Regions from separate parts of the Neobacillus sp. NRS-1170 genome, predicted to be linked through region 1. Evidence: riboswitches for the same ligand, from Rfam matches in the RefSeq annotation. Region 1 holds a riboswitch; the other holds the start of a gene.
What was found. Region 1 has a riboswitch for cyclic di-GMP ahead of ACIFOT_RS11305 (anti-repressor SinI family protein). Riboswitches for the same ligand answer to the same signal wherever they lie in the genome.

Region 1 (8,133 bases):
AATAAGGAGCGAATAATCCCTAAACTGGTTGATTAAAAAATAATACCATTTTCTATCAATCGAAGCGTCTGCCATTTTTTGAAGGGGAGCCGTTTCACGGGTCCATTTTAATAAAATAAAACCAAGCAGAATGCACACCATGCCTGCTACAAGCAATAATTGAAAACGATAGTGAACATAAAATATAGATCCTAAAATAGGACCAATAACAACGGCAATATTGATAGATGTGTAGAATATCGCAAAGACGCTGCTTCTGTCTTTTTCTTCGACTACATCCGCAATCATCGCTTGACTTGCCGGCCAATAAAAGGAACCGAAAACACCGGCAACCGCAAACGATAAAAAGCCTACCCAAGGAGAATGAAACCATGGTGAGCTTGCAAAAGCAAATGCCAAAAAAGAAAGTCCCTGTCCAATGGCGGACAACACCATCATCCGTTTTCGACCAAAGCGGTCGGCACAGTATCCGCCCATCAGATTGGCTATCACGGAAAAAACCTGTGAAAACACTAATAATAACCCTGCTTTATTTTTACCAAATTCATCTGCAAAATAAATCGTTAAAAAGGGAAAAAACATCCAAAAGGTAATGTTCATCATGGCTTCACTAAACAAGCGAACCTTTAGATTTGGATCCCAATCCTTTATCTTCATACTGTATCCTCGTTTCACTTTTGATGCCATTTCATCATACTAGAATATGGCCCTTTAATGGAACAGTTTTATTATTATTTTTGTACGTATGCTATATTTAACTTATGGAAACTTGAAAGGATGTTTTAAATATGGCAAAAAGTGTTGTAATTGCTGAAAAACCTTCTGTCGCACGTGATATTGCACGTGTGCTTAATTGTAATAAAAAAGGAAATGGGTATCTTGAAGGTAATAAATATATCGTTACTTGGGCACTTGGGCACCTAGTTACACTTGCTGATCCAGAAAGTTACGATGTGAAATATAAAACATGGAATTTAGAAGATCTGCCAATGCTGCCTGATCGTTTGAAATTGACAGTAATTAAGCAGACTGGAAAACAGTTTAATGACGTTAAGAGTCAACTGTTTAGAAAGGACGTCAGCGAAATAATCGTGGCTACAGACGCAGGCAGAGAGGGAGAATTAGTTGCACGTTGGATTATTGATAAAGTAAAAGTCAATAAACCTATTAAACGTCTTTGGATTTCATCTGTTACCGATAAAGCAATAAAAGATGGCTTTGCCAATTTGAAGCCTGGCAAGTCTTATGACAATTTATATGCTTCAGCTGTCGCCCGCTCAGAAGCTGATTGGTATATTGGGCTAAATGCAACCCGAGCATTAACAACCAGGTTCAATGCCCAATTAAACTGCGGTCGTGTTCAAACACCAACTGTTGCAATGATTGCAGCACGCGAGGATGAAATAAAAAATTTCAAAGCACAAACTTATTACGGCATTGAAGCCCAAACATCGAACAATTTAAAGCTGACTTGGCAAGATGCAAAAGGGAATAGTCGCAGCTTTGATAAGGAAAAAACCGATACGATTGTAAAAAAACTAGGAAAACAAAATGCCTATGTAACTGAAATTGAGAAAAAACCGAAAAAGTCATACTCCCCAGCACTTTATGATTTAACAGAACTGCAACAGGATGCGAATAAAATCTTTGGTTACTCTGCAAAGGAAACATTAAACATTATGCAAAAGCTGTACGAGCAGCATAAAGTTTTAACCTATCCGCGTACGGATTCGCGATACATCTCTTCAGATATTGTCGGAACACTTCCAGAACGATTGAGGGCATGTGGGGGAGGAGAATATCGTCCTTTAACTAATAAGATTTTAAGCAAGCCGATAAAAGCTTCTAAAGCATTTGTTGATGATAGCAAAGTATCAGACCACCATGCCATTATTCCAACAGAAAGCTATGTAAACTTTGCAGCTTTTACAGATAAAGAACGGAAAATTTATGACTTAGTTGTAAAACGATTCTTAGCAGTATTATTCCCGGCATTCGAGTACGAGCAATTAACGCTTCGTGCGAAAATCGGTGATGAGAACTTCGTTGCAAGGGGAAAAACAATTCTATCAATTGGTTGGAAAGAAGTATACGGAAATCGCTTTGAAGATGATGAAGCAGCAGATGACCTAAAGGAACAGATTTTACCTCGTATCGAAAAAGGCGACACATTATACGTGAAGCTAATCGCTCAAACATCTGGCCAAACCAATCCACCTGCACGATTTAATGAGGCAACCTTACTGTCGGCAATGGAAAACCCTACGAAGTATATGGAAACAAAAAATAAACAACTGGCAGAAACGTTAAAATCAACTGGTGGATTAGGTACTGTTGCTACACGTGCTGATATAATTGACAAGCTATTCAATTCATTCTTACTCGAAAAGCGCGGAAAAGACATTCACCTTACTTCTAAAGGCCGTCAATTGTTAGATTTAGTGCCTGAAGAGCTAAAGTCTCCTACTTTAACTGCTGAGTGGGAACAAAAGCTTGATCAGATTGCTCATGGAAAGTTGAAAAAAGAAGTCTTTATTAGTGAAATGAAGAACTACACAAGAGAAATCGTAGCTGAAATTAAAGCAAGTAATAAAAAATACAAGCATGACAATATTTCAACTAAAAATTGTCCAGACTGTGGAAAACCAATGCTTGAAGTAAATGGAAAAAAAGGTAAAATGCTCGTGTGCCAAGATCGGGAATGTGGTCATCGTAAAAATGTATCCCGAGTCACCAATGCACGCTGCCCACAATGCCATAAAAAACTGGAGCTTCGCGGCGAAGGCGAGGGCCAAATCTTCGTATGTAAATGTGGACATCGTGAAAAACTATCTGCTTTCGAAGCACGCCGCAAAAAAGAATCTAGCGGGAAAGTGGATAAGCGCACTGTACAAAAGTATCTGAAAAATCAAGAGAAAGACGAAGAACCATTGAATAATGCGCTGGCAGAAGCATTAAAAGGGTTAAAATTTGATTAACTAACTAATAAAGGGGCCATTCACAAAGATAGAATATCTTTATGAATGGCCCCTTTATCAATTTCTATTACCTTTCATTTGTTATTGTGCTAAAGTATTATCGTGTTAAAATTCAGAAAATTTAATTGACAGTAAGGGTTTTCTTCGCATACAATAATTATCGACTCGATAGTTTTATAATTTTTTTGAATGGGATGATAACAATGAGGCATCGCAATAAATTCATACAATATTCCGTTATGTTCATAAAAGAGGCTGGACTCAAAATCTAATCAGATACGAGTTCAGCCTCTTTCTTTATTATACTAAAGTATTAGAGGAGATGGAGAAATGATTACACTTACTGGGAATAGTTTAACGTTGGAGCAAATGAAGGATGTTTTATTTCGCAAGCAAAAGGTCCGTGCTTCTGAACAAAGCATGGAGGCTGCTGCAAAAAGCAGGGAAGCAGTAGAAAGAATCGTATCAGAATCTAAGGTTGTTTATGGAATTACTACCGGTTTTGGTAAATTTAGTGATGTTTTAATTGATAAGGACCATGTACAGGACCTTCAACTTAACTTAATTCGTTCACATGCCTGCGGCGTAGGCGAGCCTTTCCCTGAAGTTGTTGCAAAGGCAATGGTTCTTCTTCGGGCAAATGCACTTTTAAAGGGCTTCTCAGGAATCAGACCGCTTGTTATTGAAAAGCTTATCGAATTAGTAAATAAGGACATTATCCCTGTCATTCCGCAACAAGGATCGCTTGGAGCAAGTGGTGATCTAGCTCCATTATCACATCTTGCCTTAGTGCTAATCGGTGAAGGAGAAGTTTTTTATAAAGGAAATCGCATGGACTCCCTTTCAGCACTACAGCAGGAAGAAATCCTTCCTGTTACATTAGAAGCGAAAGAAGGTCTCGCTTTGATTAATGGTACTCAAGCAATGACTGCAATGGGGGTAGTAGGATATCTTGAGGCTGAGCAGCTTGCTCATGAGAGTGAGCTTATTGCTTCCATGACAATCGAAGGATTAAATGGAATAATTGATGCCTTTGCTGAAGAAATTCATGTGGCAAGGGGCTATCAACAGCAGATTGATACAGCAGCGAGAATCCGCCAATATTTAAGTGACAGCTTATTAACGACCATGCAGGGAGAGCTTAGAGTTCAGGATGCTTATTCTCTTCGTTGTATTCCACAAGTTCATGGTGCATCTTGGCAGGCTCTTGATTATGTAAAAGAAAAACTAGAAATTGAAATGAATGCGGCAACTGACAATCCGTTAATTTTTGATGATGGTGAAAAAGTAATCTCTGGCGGTAACTTCCACGGTCAGCCGATTGCATTTGCAATGGACTTTATGAAAATTGCTGTTGCCGAATTAGCTAACATTTCTGAAAGAAGGATTGAACGTTTAATCAATCCGCAATTAAATGATTTGCCGCCATTCTTAAGCCCTGAACCAGGCTTACAGTCAGGGGCAATGATTATGCAATATGTAGCCGCTTCATTGGTTTCAGAAAATAAAACTCTTGCCCATCCTGCCAGCGTAGATTCGATTCCTTCATCAGCGAATCAAGAGGACCATGTCAGCATGGGAACGATTGCATCCAGACATGCTTATCAAATCATTCAAAACACTAGAAAGGTTCTTGCAATTGAGTTGATTTGTGCCATGCAGGCTGTAGAATTCCGTGGAGTCGAAAAAATGGCGACACATACAAAGATGCTCTTTGAAAAAGGCCGGGAACAGGTTCCTGCCATTACTCAGGACCGAGTATTTTCTAAAGATATCGAAAAGGCATCTGAGTGGCTTAAAAATATTGAATTTTCCCAGATGGTTAGAAGCTTAAAACAAACATTCTAAAGGAAAAAAGGCGTGAGTTGCTCACGCCTTTTTATTCTGTCTGTTCCGGCAGCACACGGGCGGTATCACCGCGTCCTCCGTCTTCCTCGATTCTATTCTTAAATGCTTCCTGGGTTACAATGAATTCTTCGTCGCCAATGGCTTCCTTTCCATGCTTTTCCGCAAGGCTATTCTGAGGAAACTCACCTGGATGGTGTTTCCTTTTGTGGTTAAAATGTTCTCCACGAGCCAAACTCAACACTCCTTTCGTATACGCATGTAGCATGCCCCAACTGAATAGAAATAATTACTTGTCCTTAAAGACGTTAACTTAAAAATTTAACTTAGAAATTGATATAATTAACTTACATATATGGTAAAAAGGAGGCTTTAACATGGACATGTTTCAAATTGTCTCGGAAGACCGTATTAAAAAGGCATATAAAGATGGAGAGTTCGAAAATCTTCCAGGATTGGGTAAACCAATGCAGCTAGAGGATTTGTCGGGAATTCCCGAGGAGCTGCGGATGGCTTATAAATTGCTGAAAAATGCAGGATATACCCAGGAGGAAAGTCATTTACGTCAAGAATTAATGACGATCGAGGATTTAATTAAAAAAACAGATGATAGTAATGAAAAAGAAAACCTACAAAGAAAGTTAAATGAAAAGCTGATTCGTTTTAATCAAATCATGTCCAAAAAAGGTGTAAAAACCAATTCTTCCATTTTTAAAAATTACGAGTTAAAGGTACAAAGTAAGTTAAAATAAAAAAAGCTGTGTCGTAGAGGAGCCGTTAACAGTTCACTCTTCGCCAGCTTTTTCTTCTGTTTTTGCGGGTTTACACATGCGGTCAAGAAAATATCCTGCAAATACCATAAATGCAATCGGAATCGAGAAGTTTAAGACATGAATAAAGGTCAAGGTACATCACCTCTTATTATTATTGGAATATTATTAATATTAAGTATATTTTTATGTTGGTTTCATTATATGCTCTTAGTCACATTTTAGACAAATATTAAAACCAAATATAATAAGGGATTTTGGAAATTAAAAGGGGAATTCGACGTAATTTTCCTCCCTTTTCCAATTTAAACAGCTAGAAATGTAAAACAAAAGGGGATATTTTGTAGGATTTTGGGATTATTTGTTTTAAAAAATTGTTGGAATTTTATAAAAAAATGACAAAATCTAACACCCTGTTATAAATGGACTATATATAATGAACATATCGAAAACGATTAAGTATATTGACCTAGAAATGTTAGTGATGATTGGTAAGTCGGTGATGAATTAGTTTCATTAAAGACAGAAAAGGGCAAACCTGTTGAAAAACAGGGACGCAAAGCCGAGGATCTAAGGTAGGTATTTGCTTACTATGATGGCCGGGCTACCTGGAATACGAATGTATTTTAGGGGTGAAAACGATGGTGATTACAGAAAGAAAAATGGATGTCATCGACGAGGAATGGATGGGTCTTATATTAGAGGCGAAAGAGCTCGGATTATCATTAGAAGAAGTACGGGAATTCCTCAATCAACATCAGGTAAAAGAGCTAATAACTAAAAACATCTGAGTACATATGGGAAAAGAAAAAGCATTCTACAAAAAATTTATGTTTTGTAGAATGCTTTTTCTTTTCATTGTGCAAAAATCCTATTGGTTATTGTTTTGGTTTGTCCGCCACTTATTAAATTCAAGAAACTCACGAAATTGATCTTTTGATACACCAGAATTCATGGCTTCTTTCACAATATTCATCCATTCACTATCTAACTCAGTTTTATCTATTTGTTCATGTATTAAATGCTCCACAGGAAGATTTAGTACAGCAGCAATCTTTTCAAGAAACTGAATCGAAGGATTCTTTTGCAGGTTTCTTTCAAGTGAACTTAAATAAGATTTAGCAACACCTGCCTGCTCAGCAAGTTCGGATAGTGACATTTTCTTCTCTAAGCGAAATTTTTTTACGCGGTCACCAATCATTGAGCCTCACACACCTATTTATTATTGTTTATATGTTAATTCTACCAAAAAGAATATGTAAGTACCATATTACGAACGGAGGATTATGACAAAATTATGAACTTTGAGAATTAATGGTTAAGTTACCGAGGCTATAAGTAATTTTGAAAAAATAATCGGATAGAGTTAATATTAATAGTGTTGCCAATTTAGTCTTAAAGTATAATTTTTATATAAGTATGTTTCTATAACGAACAATATTGCTTAACCTACATAAAATTAAACAAAAAGGAAGGGGCCCCTTACATGATTGTCCTTAAGTCACAACGTGAAATTGAAGCGATGAAAAAGGCGGGAGAAATACTGGCTGCCTGTCATAGAGAAATAGCGAAGCGAATTAAACCGGGTATAACAACTTGGGAGATTGATCAGTTTGTCGATCAATTTTTAAGCGAAAATAATGCTACCCCTGAGCAAAAAGGCTATAAAGGGTACGAATATGCAACCTGCGCGAGTATAAATGACGAAATCTGCCATGGCTTTCCAAGAAAAGAGCCACTAAAAGAGGGAGACATTGTTACGATTGACATGGTTGTTAATTATAACGGTGCTTTGGCTGACTCTGCATGGTCTTATGCAGTTGGCAAAGTTTCACCGGAGACAGACCATTTATTAAACGTAACAAAAGAAGCACTATACAAAGGGATTGAACAGGCCGTTCCTGGCAACCGAATTGGGGATATAGGACATGCCATTCAAAAATATGTTGAAAGTGAAGGATTCTCAGTCGTTCGGGACTTTATTGGACACGGAATTGGAACTGTCATCCACGAAAAACCGGATGTACCGCATTATGGGCTGCCAGGTAAGGGACCTCGAATTAAAGAAGGAATGGTGTTTACGATTGAACCAATGGTTAATGTTGGCAGGTACCAAACAAAGATGGATAACAATGGCTGGACCGCCCGCACCATTGACGGTAAAAACTCAGCTCAATACGAACACACAATTGCTATTACCAAAGACGGTCCGATTATTTTAACTGATCAGGGAAAATAAAAAAAACAGATCCTCGTGATCTGTTTTTTTACCTTTTTCGAAGATTTCCTAATTCTTCTACAAGAGCCTGCATTTCATTAGGACTAAAGGAATTCTTTCGAAGTACCATTTCATAGATTTCTTTTAATTCCTCGTACATTTCCTCATCGAAGTGGGAGGGTTTAATCGCACCAAGGTTTAATACCTTCAGTTTTTCTTTTATCTGTTCGATCATAAATTCAACATTTTCTACTGACTTTTGGGATAGATTCACTCCGGTCACCCTTTCCAAAATATTAATCCCATCTTTTCATGTTAAAAA
Region 2 (8,133 bases), on a different contig from region 1:
AAATGACGTTCCGGTAACTTCTGCTTATTCAGAAGAAATTAGCTTGAGATTAGCGTGGGAATATTTATACCCAAATGCGGCATCTCATCGCTCTAAGCAAACCGTCTCCGAAATGAAACGCCAGCGGGAGATAGCTGACGAGCAAAGTGGTACAGACCTTGTTCGCCGGATTAAAAAGCCAATTTTAAAACGGCCTAAATTTATGCAGGAAAAGTCATTGAGTCCTGCTGAGCGCGGTACTGCCATGCACATGGTGATGCAGCACGTGGATTTGACAAAGCCTATAACGAATGAGTCCGTTCACAATCAGCTAGTCTGGATGGTTCAAAATGAATTATTAACGGAGGAGCAAGCGGGAATTATCGACACCAATTTAATTTGTCAATTTTTTAAAACAGAGTTGGGACAAAAATATTTTTCTGCTAAGTCTATATATAGAGAAATTCCGTTTACACTTTCACTGCCAGCACATGAAGTTTATCCAGATTGGAAGGACGAGAATGAATCTGTGTTTGTCCAAGGGATTATCGACTGCATCCTTGAAGATGAGCGTGGTCTAATCTTAATTGATTATAAATCCGATGGAATTAATGACAGATATAAGGGCGGTTTTGATCAGGCTAAACCAATTCTTGAAAAAAGATACAGGCTGCAAATTGACATTTATTCAAAAGCTATTGAACAAATTTGGCGAAGAAAGGTTTCGCAGAGGTATTTATTTTTCTTCGACGGGGCTCATATTTTAAGACTTGATTAAAATACAAAAAATGACATAGACCAATGTATTGGTTTATGTCATTTTTTAATTATTCCCCGCAATTGGCTGGTCAATTAAATTGGTATCAAGTACATTTGTACCACTAAGCCCGTTATTGGTTATAATGATTCCACCAGTATTAAATGCTCCCGAGCCGGCTGCGGTTTTGGAACCGGATTTAGGTGAAATGTAGACGGTGTCCCCGAATTGTACAATTCCGCCGGCGACATTCACAATTTGGACTGGGCCAATAATGGCTGGCATGATATACATCCTTTTTAATTAAGATATAAGATAACATATGCGTATCTCATAGATCCTGTTCATGGCCAAACAGAAGTTCATGTCGTATGTGTTTAACCCTGGCCTCCAATGATACATTTTTAGTATTGCCAACATGTAAAATGGATGAATTGGAAAAACCGATTATATCCATGTTTTGAACTTTTATCAGAGGATTGGTATTATGGGCGGTAAAGTAAAGTGCTTCATTTATTGGCAGGAATGGAATAGGTTTGGTAGATATACTATAGGAAGACATATTGCCCTCATTCCCAAAAAATATTTCAGCTTCCCTTTGAACAGCAAGAGCGCGGGAAAATCCATTAATAATACAGGAATCGCCAAGCTGAAGAATTGAGGAGAAAGATGCAATCATTACTTTAAGGTGATCAACACTAGATAGTCGCTGTAGCATAGCCAGGTGTCACATCCGCCGCCAATGGAACAAAAGGTCCAATGATTAATGATTCTGCCGGTGTGTCAAATGCAGATGCTAACTGGATGGTCTCGGTATCACCTACCATGACTAACGAGGAACTGGAGACGCCGGTAATTTTAATGTCTCCGACACAAAGATTCCGGTTATAGACTTCAAATATCATTCGTTTTTCATTCCTTTCACATTTTCTGGGATATTACTTAGAAAAATAAATACCCCGTTTTGGATCTCCTGCTTTAATAATTCAATGATTTGGTCGTCGTGTAACTGATTATTTTCAGAGTTCTCTTTCGACCTCATATTTTTTAAATGATAATCTATTCTGTTAGGAAGTTGTTTTAAAATATCTTCTTTGATAAAGGAAAGATAGGATTCATTTGGTGGGATGGCTAATTTATTTTGAGTATTTTCAATTATTTGTGGTAAATCCAACTCCAAATATTGATAAATAGCTTCCTCAATTTTAATGGACCTCTGCATTTTTGATTGTGGAGATAATGGAGTGTTTAAAGATTGATTTTGAACAGCAAAGTCCTCAATTCCCGCTAAATCATTAGGATTTAAGCCAATGTTTAATGTACCTTCGAGAGTTTCTACCTTTAATTGATCGAATTTATATTCAATTTTATCGACATGGATGGATTGTTTTTCATTTAATTTTTTTATTTCATCCCGCATCATTAAAATCGTTTGTTCTAATGCCGTGATTCGATTTTCTTGAGCCTGAATACATTTTTGCAGCCATTGAAGATATTGGTAATAATCTTGATACATTAAATCACCTCGCTATAACTCCTTATTCAATACTTCCTAACCGTACTGGTGCTTGCAGCGGCACAGAGGGAGCAAGTAGTAATTGTGAGGATGGTGCCCCGCTTGTAATTTCACCAGGTTTAATAGTAGGCGGTGCTGGTTTGGTGAATCCTCCTGTATTAGATAAATAAGCTGCTGATTTAATAATTCCGGCACTCCCTATTTGCAGGACGGAGGAATTGGTAATGCCGCCAATTTTGATAAAATTAATCTGGATATTCTGCTGAATATAAAAGTTCATCAATACCCCCCCAATTATTACAGGTTAAAGGAAATTGGCTGGTCAATCGTATCTGGATCATAGGTATTTGTTGTACTTAATTGGTTATTAACATCTAATATATCGCCTGTATTAAAAGAGCCTGCGCCGGAGAATGTTTTGGCTGCAGCAAATGGCATGATTTTATAGACATCTCCAATATGGAAAACAGAGCTGCTTCCAAGTGTTATGACCTGTGCAACTCCAACAATTGCTGGCATGTTCAACACCCTTTTTTTTTTTATATCTTTACATTCTATGATTGGGCGGGTGTAATGTGATTCTTTCGCCCAAATAAAGTTTTTTATCAAAGGCTCTTTTCGTAAAAAATGTTGCTTTTGGGGCTTAATTAAGGGTATTTACTAAGTTGTTAGGCCATTTTCGCAAAAGTTCTTACGGAAAGATTCCACGAAGAATCTAGTTATACCGGTTGATGAACTTTTACGAAAAACAACAATCTTTTTGAAAATAGCCTTTTCAAAAAAACAATAAAATGAGTCAAAATGACTATTGTTTAAAGTTATAAATGATAGATTAGTAGGATATTATATGAGGTAAATTTCTACTATGATGATTATTAGAACAGTCGAAAATAAATTTACTGATTCTCGATAAAGGCAAAACTGATGAAAATCAGTGACGCAAAGCTAAAGGGGCTAAAGTGCATCAGCACTATGCCAGCCAGTTCCCGAAAGAGGAGGTCGACTGAATGGGCCTATTACTGCGCATTCAAGAACAAAGTAATCAAACCGATGGAGGATTGAAAAAAGAGATTTCTTCCTCTGGAAATCAAACATCTACTCCAAAGCTCAAGATGCTAACACCTTTTCATGCATTTGGGCCAATTAAATCACTTTTAATGGATACGGATGTTACAGAAGTTTTGGTGAATGGACCAAACGAAGTGTACTGTGAACGGAATGGTAAAATATTATTAACTCCTATTCAATTCCGTAATAACGATCATTTATTAAGCGTAGTAAAAAAAATTGGCACCACTTTCGGAAGAAAAATCGACGAAAGTTCACCTGTTATTGATTTTATGCTGCCGAATGAGGGACATGTTATTGCTATGATTCCACCAATTGTTTCAAACGGGCCAATGATAACAATAAAAAAACTCAAAAAAATTTCTGACATGAGTTAGTAACAATTTCATATTAATTATCTTTATTAGAACATACTTTTTTCGATTTTTGGAACTCCCTATGGTATGATAGTTTCGGAATAAATGAAATGAACATACATAAGGAGGCAATTCAATGATTCACGCTCATATTACTTCATGGGTTTTAGCTCTAATATTATTTTTCGTGGCTCTTTCCTTACATAAAGGAGGAAAAGCAAAAGGTGCTAAAATCGTTCAAATGATTTTAAGGGTACTGTACTTACTCATTATAGCAACAGGAATTGGGCTTCTAGCCAAATTAAATGGGGTTGGAAATATTACACCAATGTATTGGTTAAAAGCAATCGCTGGTCTTTGGGTAATTGGTTTATTTGAAATGATTCTTGGCAGAGTTGCTAGCCAAAGGAGAGTTTCTGTATTTTGGATTCAGTTTGTAGTGGCATTTTTGCTAGTATTATATTTAGGCTTTGTTCAACTGCCAATGTCCTTTTTAAATCCATAATATTTATACAAGTAGTGGCTGTCTAAAAAAGACAGCCTTTTTATTTATGCTTTTTTTACGAAATTTTTCCTAATTTATATAATGAAATTGGAAACTAAAAAAGGCTGGGAAAATCCCTGCCTTTTTAGATTCATGAAATCATTTTTTCGATGATAAGCCTTTTTCCGGTATTTAAAGTGAATTCGAAGCGGTCGTTGACCTTTTCAAAGTAGAAAAAATGATGCTGAACATTGCAAATTTGCTCTTGATTATCAAAAACCATAAAATTTACGCCATCTTTACGGTGTTCATCCGATAAAAATGAGAGATGATTGTAGCAATAAATACAATCGTAAATGGAAAAGTTTAACGAGTTTAGTGTGGTAACAAATTGGAAGAAGGCGTCATCATTAACTCCTTCTAAAAGCCTTTCAAGAGAGTAGACTAAATGCTTCCGGATTCTCACCAAGTCATGGTCACGAAGCATGGTCGCTTCTTTCCCGATTCGAATTTTCCCTGATTCATACAAAATCCCTTTTTTCCATCGATTCATCCGGAAAACTTCAATTTCCTGCTGTAGGTAATCCTCCAGCATAGCAGCTTCTTCCGTCTCCTCATCAAAAAATATCCACTGATCATTAATTTGTTCGACTGTGCCCTCGGTATAGGCTCTTTGTTGAATATCGTATAGATTCATTCGTTGTTGTCGATTCATAATTAACCTCCGTACCAGATGCTTTCATCTTCCTTTTTAGACATCTTCCTGAAATTTTATAACTAGGTAATTTTTTTAATTAAGTATTATTATTTAAACCCCTTTTGGTATACCAAATATGTGATTCTGATAATGGACAATTAACCAAAAATAATGGGCTGAATACAATAAACCATAAATTGGATGTACAGTAGTTCGATTGACAGAAAGGAGATACGTACATGTGTGGAATTACTGGATGGATTAATTATGGTATGGACGTAAGAAACCAAACAGATATAATTGAAAAAATGACCAAAACCCTGGCGAAGAGAGGCCCTGATGAAACGAACATCTGGACTGAGACACATGTAGGCTTTGGGCATAAACGTCTTATTGTTGTCGACCCTGAAGGGGGCAGGCAGCCCATGTCCAAACAAAAGGAAAGCGCAAAATTCACCATTTGTTATAATGGGGAATTATATAACACTGAAGATATCCGCAAAATTCTCCTTACTAAAGGATATTCCTTTAAAGGTCATTCTGATACAGAAGTTCTGTTAACTGCCTATATAGAATGGGCGGAAGAGTGTGTAAATTATCTAAATGGAATCTACGCCTTTGCAATCTGGGACAGTAAAAACGAAAAACTCTTTATTGGACGAGATAGATTAGGTGTAAAACCGTTATTTTTCACGGAACATCATAAAGGGCTTTTATTTGCTTCGGAAATTAAGGCAATCCTAGCTCACCCGGAAATGAAAACCGAAGTAACCCAAGAAGGGCTTGCCGAGATTTTTGGAGCAGGTCCATCAAGATCACCTGGATCAGGTGTGTTTAAAGGAATTCAGGAACTTAGGCCTGCACATGCGTTAACTTTTTCTAAAGAGGGCTTAAAGATCTGGCGTTATTGGAATGTAAAAAGCCAAGAACATAAGGATAATACAGAGGAAACGGCTGAAAAGGTACGTTTTTTAGTAAGTGATGCTGTGACCAGGCAGCTTGTGTCCGATGTACCTTTATGTACCTTTTTATCAGGAGGTCTGGATTCAAGTATTATTACTGCCATTGCTGCTAAAGGCTTCGCAGATCAAAATAAAGGGAAGCTTCATACTTATTCGATTGACTATGAAGGAAATGACCAATATTTTTCATCGAATGAGTTTCAGCCGGATGCGGACGGGAAATATATTCAAATGATAACAGACAATTTTCAAACCAAGCACCATAACAAGGTCATTTCCCAGCAGCAATTAGTTAGTGATTTAATCGAAGCGGTTCATGTAAGAGACTTACCAGGGATGGCAGACATTGATTCCTCACTGCTCTGGTTTTGTAAAGAAATCAAAAAAGATTTTGTTGTAAGTCTATCAGGAGAATGTGCTGATGAAATTTTTGGCGGTTACCCATGGTTCCATCGTAAACAGGACTTGGAGCGGCCTGGCTTCCCCTGGATGCGTTCAGTGTCAGAGCGGGAAAATTTATTAAAGCCTCATTGGCAGGAAAAATTACAATTACAGGAATATTGTTTGGAGCAATATCGAAAGGCGATTGCGGAAACTCCAAAATTAGATGGGGAAAGCTTAGAAGAAGCCAAACGCCGTGAATTATTCTATATAAATATGACTTGGTTTATGACCACCTTGCTCGACAGGAAAGATCGGATGAGTATGGGGGCAAGTCTTGAAGTCAGAGTCCCATTTGCAGATCACCGGGTGGTCGAATATGTTTGGAATATCCCATGGGAGATGAAGATGTATCGAGGAAGAGAAAAAGGACTGTTACGGAAGGCATTTGAAGGAATCCTTCCTGAAGAAGTTCTTTACCGGAAAAAAAGCCCTTACCCAAAAACCCATAACCCACAGTATACAATGGCCGTCCAGAAAATCTTAAAAAATGTGCTGTTGGATAAATCCTCGGCCTTACATGAATTCTTTAATAAGGAGAAGCTTGAGGCAATTGTTGATTCTGGAGGGAAATCCTTTCAAGAACCATGGTTTGGCCAGTTGATGACAGGACCACAATTATTGGCTTACCTTGTGCAGCTGCACACATGGTTTAAAGATTACAATATCAATATAGTGAATTAATACAATAAACAATAGATTAAATTTGGAATAAAACCTTTATTCGATTAAAATGAGTGTAGGGTGGGGAACACTCCCCCCTCTTTTTTATGAGGAGGATATTATTTATGAAAAGATTGACACTCATTTTAATCACCATTTTTTTATTTTCTTCCGTTCCGGTTAGTGCTAAGGTGCAAAAAGAAAAACGGTTATGGCAGGATGAAACGGTATATTCAATCATGGTCGACCGCTTTAATGACGGTGACACAAGCAATGATATTGATACAAATACAAATGATCCGTTAACCTTTAACGGCGGTGATATTCAAGGTATAATCGATAAATTGGATTACATACAGGATATGGGCTTTACCGTCATACGTATAACCCCGATCTTTGACAATGCCAAGAATGGATACCATGGCTATTGGGTAAATGATTTTTATAAAGTGGACGAGCATTTTGGTACGCTGCAAACATTCCAAAAGCTTGTTAGTGAAGCACACAATCGGAAAATGAAGGTCATTCTTGATTTTGTCACTAATAATGTTGCGGCATCGAACCAATGGGTAAACGACCAAACCAAACAGGATTGGTTTCATCCAAAACAGGAAATTGCCGATTGGAATAATCAGGAGCAAATTGAAAATGGGTGGGTAAATGGTTTGCCCGACCTAAATCAAGATAATCCTGAAGTAAAAAAATATTTAATTGATGCTGCTAAATGGTGGATTAAAAAGACAGAGGTGGACGGTTTTGGTCTGCCAGAAGTAAATCATGTTCCATTAAGTTTTTTGAAGGATTTTTCAAAAGAAGTTAAAAAAGAGAAAAAGGACTTCTTCCTAGTAGGAATTCCGTCAGAAAATACTTCAATTGATATAAATAAATTCCAAAGCGCTGGTATCGATAGTTTGTTTGATTATAATCAAAGTGAGTTTTTACGCAAAGCCTTTGCGAATACGGATCAATCCTTACATACAGTCGCATCGAATACTGAAAACGATCATCCAGCTTTTCAAAATGGAACATTTTTTGATAATGAATACACTGTCAGATTTACGAGTGACATTGTGGACCAGAAACAGTTCCCAGGCTCGCGCTGGAAAACGGCTTTGACCTATCTCTATACGACTCCAGGAATGCCGAATGTCTATTATGGTACCGAAATTGCTTTAAATGGAGGAGAAATTCCGGATAATCGCCGGCAAAT

Region 2: another riboswitch for cyclic di-GMP. It lies ahead of ACIFOT_RS12830 (hypothetical protein); the one in region 1 lies ahead of ACIFOT_RS11305 (anti-repressor SinI family protein).

The regions. Positions count from the first base shown of each region.
Region 1 is NZ_JBITPF010000025.1:229,952-238,084, forward strand. Features, by position in the region: gene ACIFOT_RS11280 (MDR family MFS transporter) at 1-657, opposite strand, end outside; gene ACIFOT_RS11285 (DNA topoisomerase III) at 789-2,978, shown strand; gene hutH (histidine ammonia-lyase) at 3,309-4,826, shown strand; gene ACIFOT_RS11295 (hypothetical protein) at 4,858-5,058, opposite strand; gene ACIFOT_RS11300 (DnaJ family domain-containing protein) at 5,201-5,575, shown strand; cyclic di-GMP riboswitch class I at 6,115-6,205, shown strand; gene ACIFOT_RS11305 (anti-repressor SinI family protein) at 6,235-6,384, shown strand; gene ACIFOT_RS11310 (helix-turn-helix domain-containing protein) at 6,465-6,794, opposite strand; gene map (type I methionyl aminopeptidase) at 7,080-7,832, shown strand; gene ACIFOT_RS11320 (DUF1128 domain-containing protein) at 7,861-8,085, opposite strand.
Region 2 is NZ_JBITPF010000027.1:64,546-72,678, reverse strand. Features, by position in the region: gene addA (helicase-exonuclease AddAB subunit AddA) at 1-757, shown strand, start outside; gene ACIFOT_RS12860 (spore germination protein) at 803-1,021, opposite strand; gene ACIFOT_RS12855 (spore germination protein GerPE) at 1,068-1,454, opposite strand; gene ACIFOT_RS12850 (spore gernimation protein GerPD) at 1,435-1,641, opposite strand; gene gerPC (spore germination protein GerPC) at 1,638-2,252, opposite strand; gene ACIFOT_RS12840 (spore germination protein GerPB) at 2,275-2,532, opposite strand; gene ACIFOT_RS12835 (spore germination protein) at 2,550-2,771, opposite strand; cyclic di-GMP riboswitch class I at 3,157-3,243, shown strand; gene ACIFOT_RS12830 (hypothetical protein) at 3,260-3,697, shown strand; gene ACIFOT_RS12825 (YisL family protein) at 3,813-4,181, shown strand; gene ACIFOT_RS12820 (DUF2777 domain-containing protein) at 4,312-4,875, opposite strand; gene asnB (asparagine synthase (glutamine-hydrolyzing)) at 5,097-6,944, shown strand; gene ACIFOT_RS12810 (alpha-amylase family glycosyl hydrolase) at 7,049-8,133, shown strand, end outside.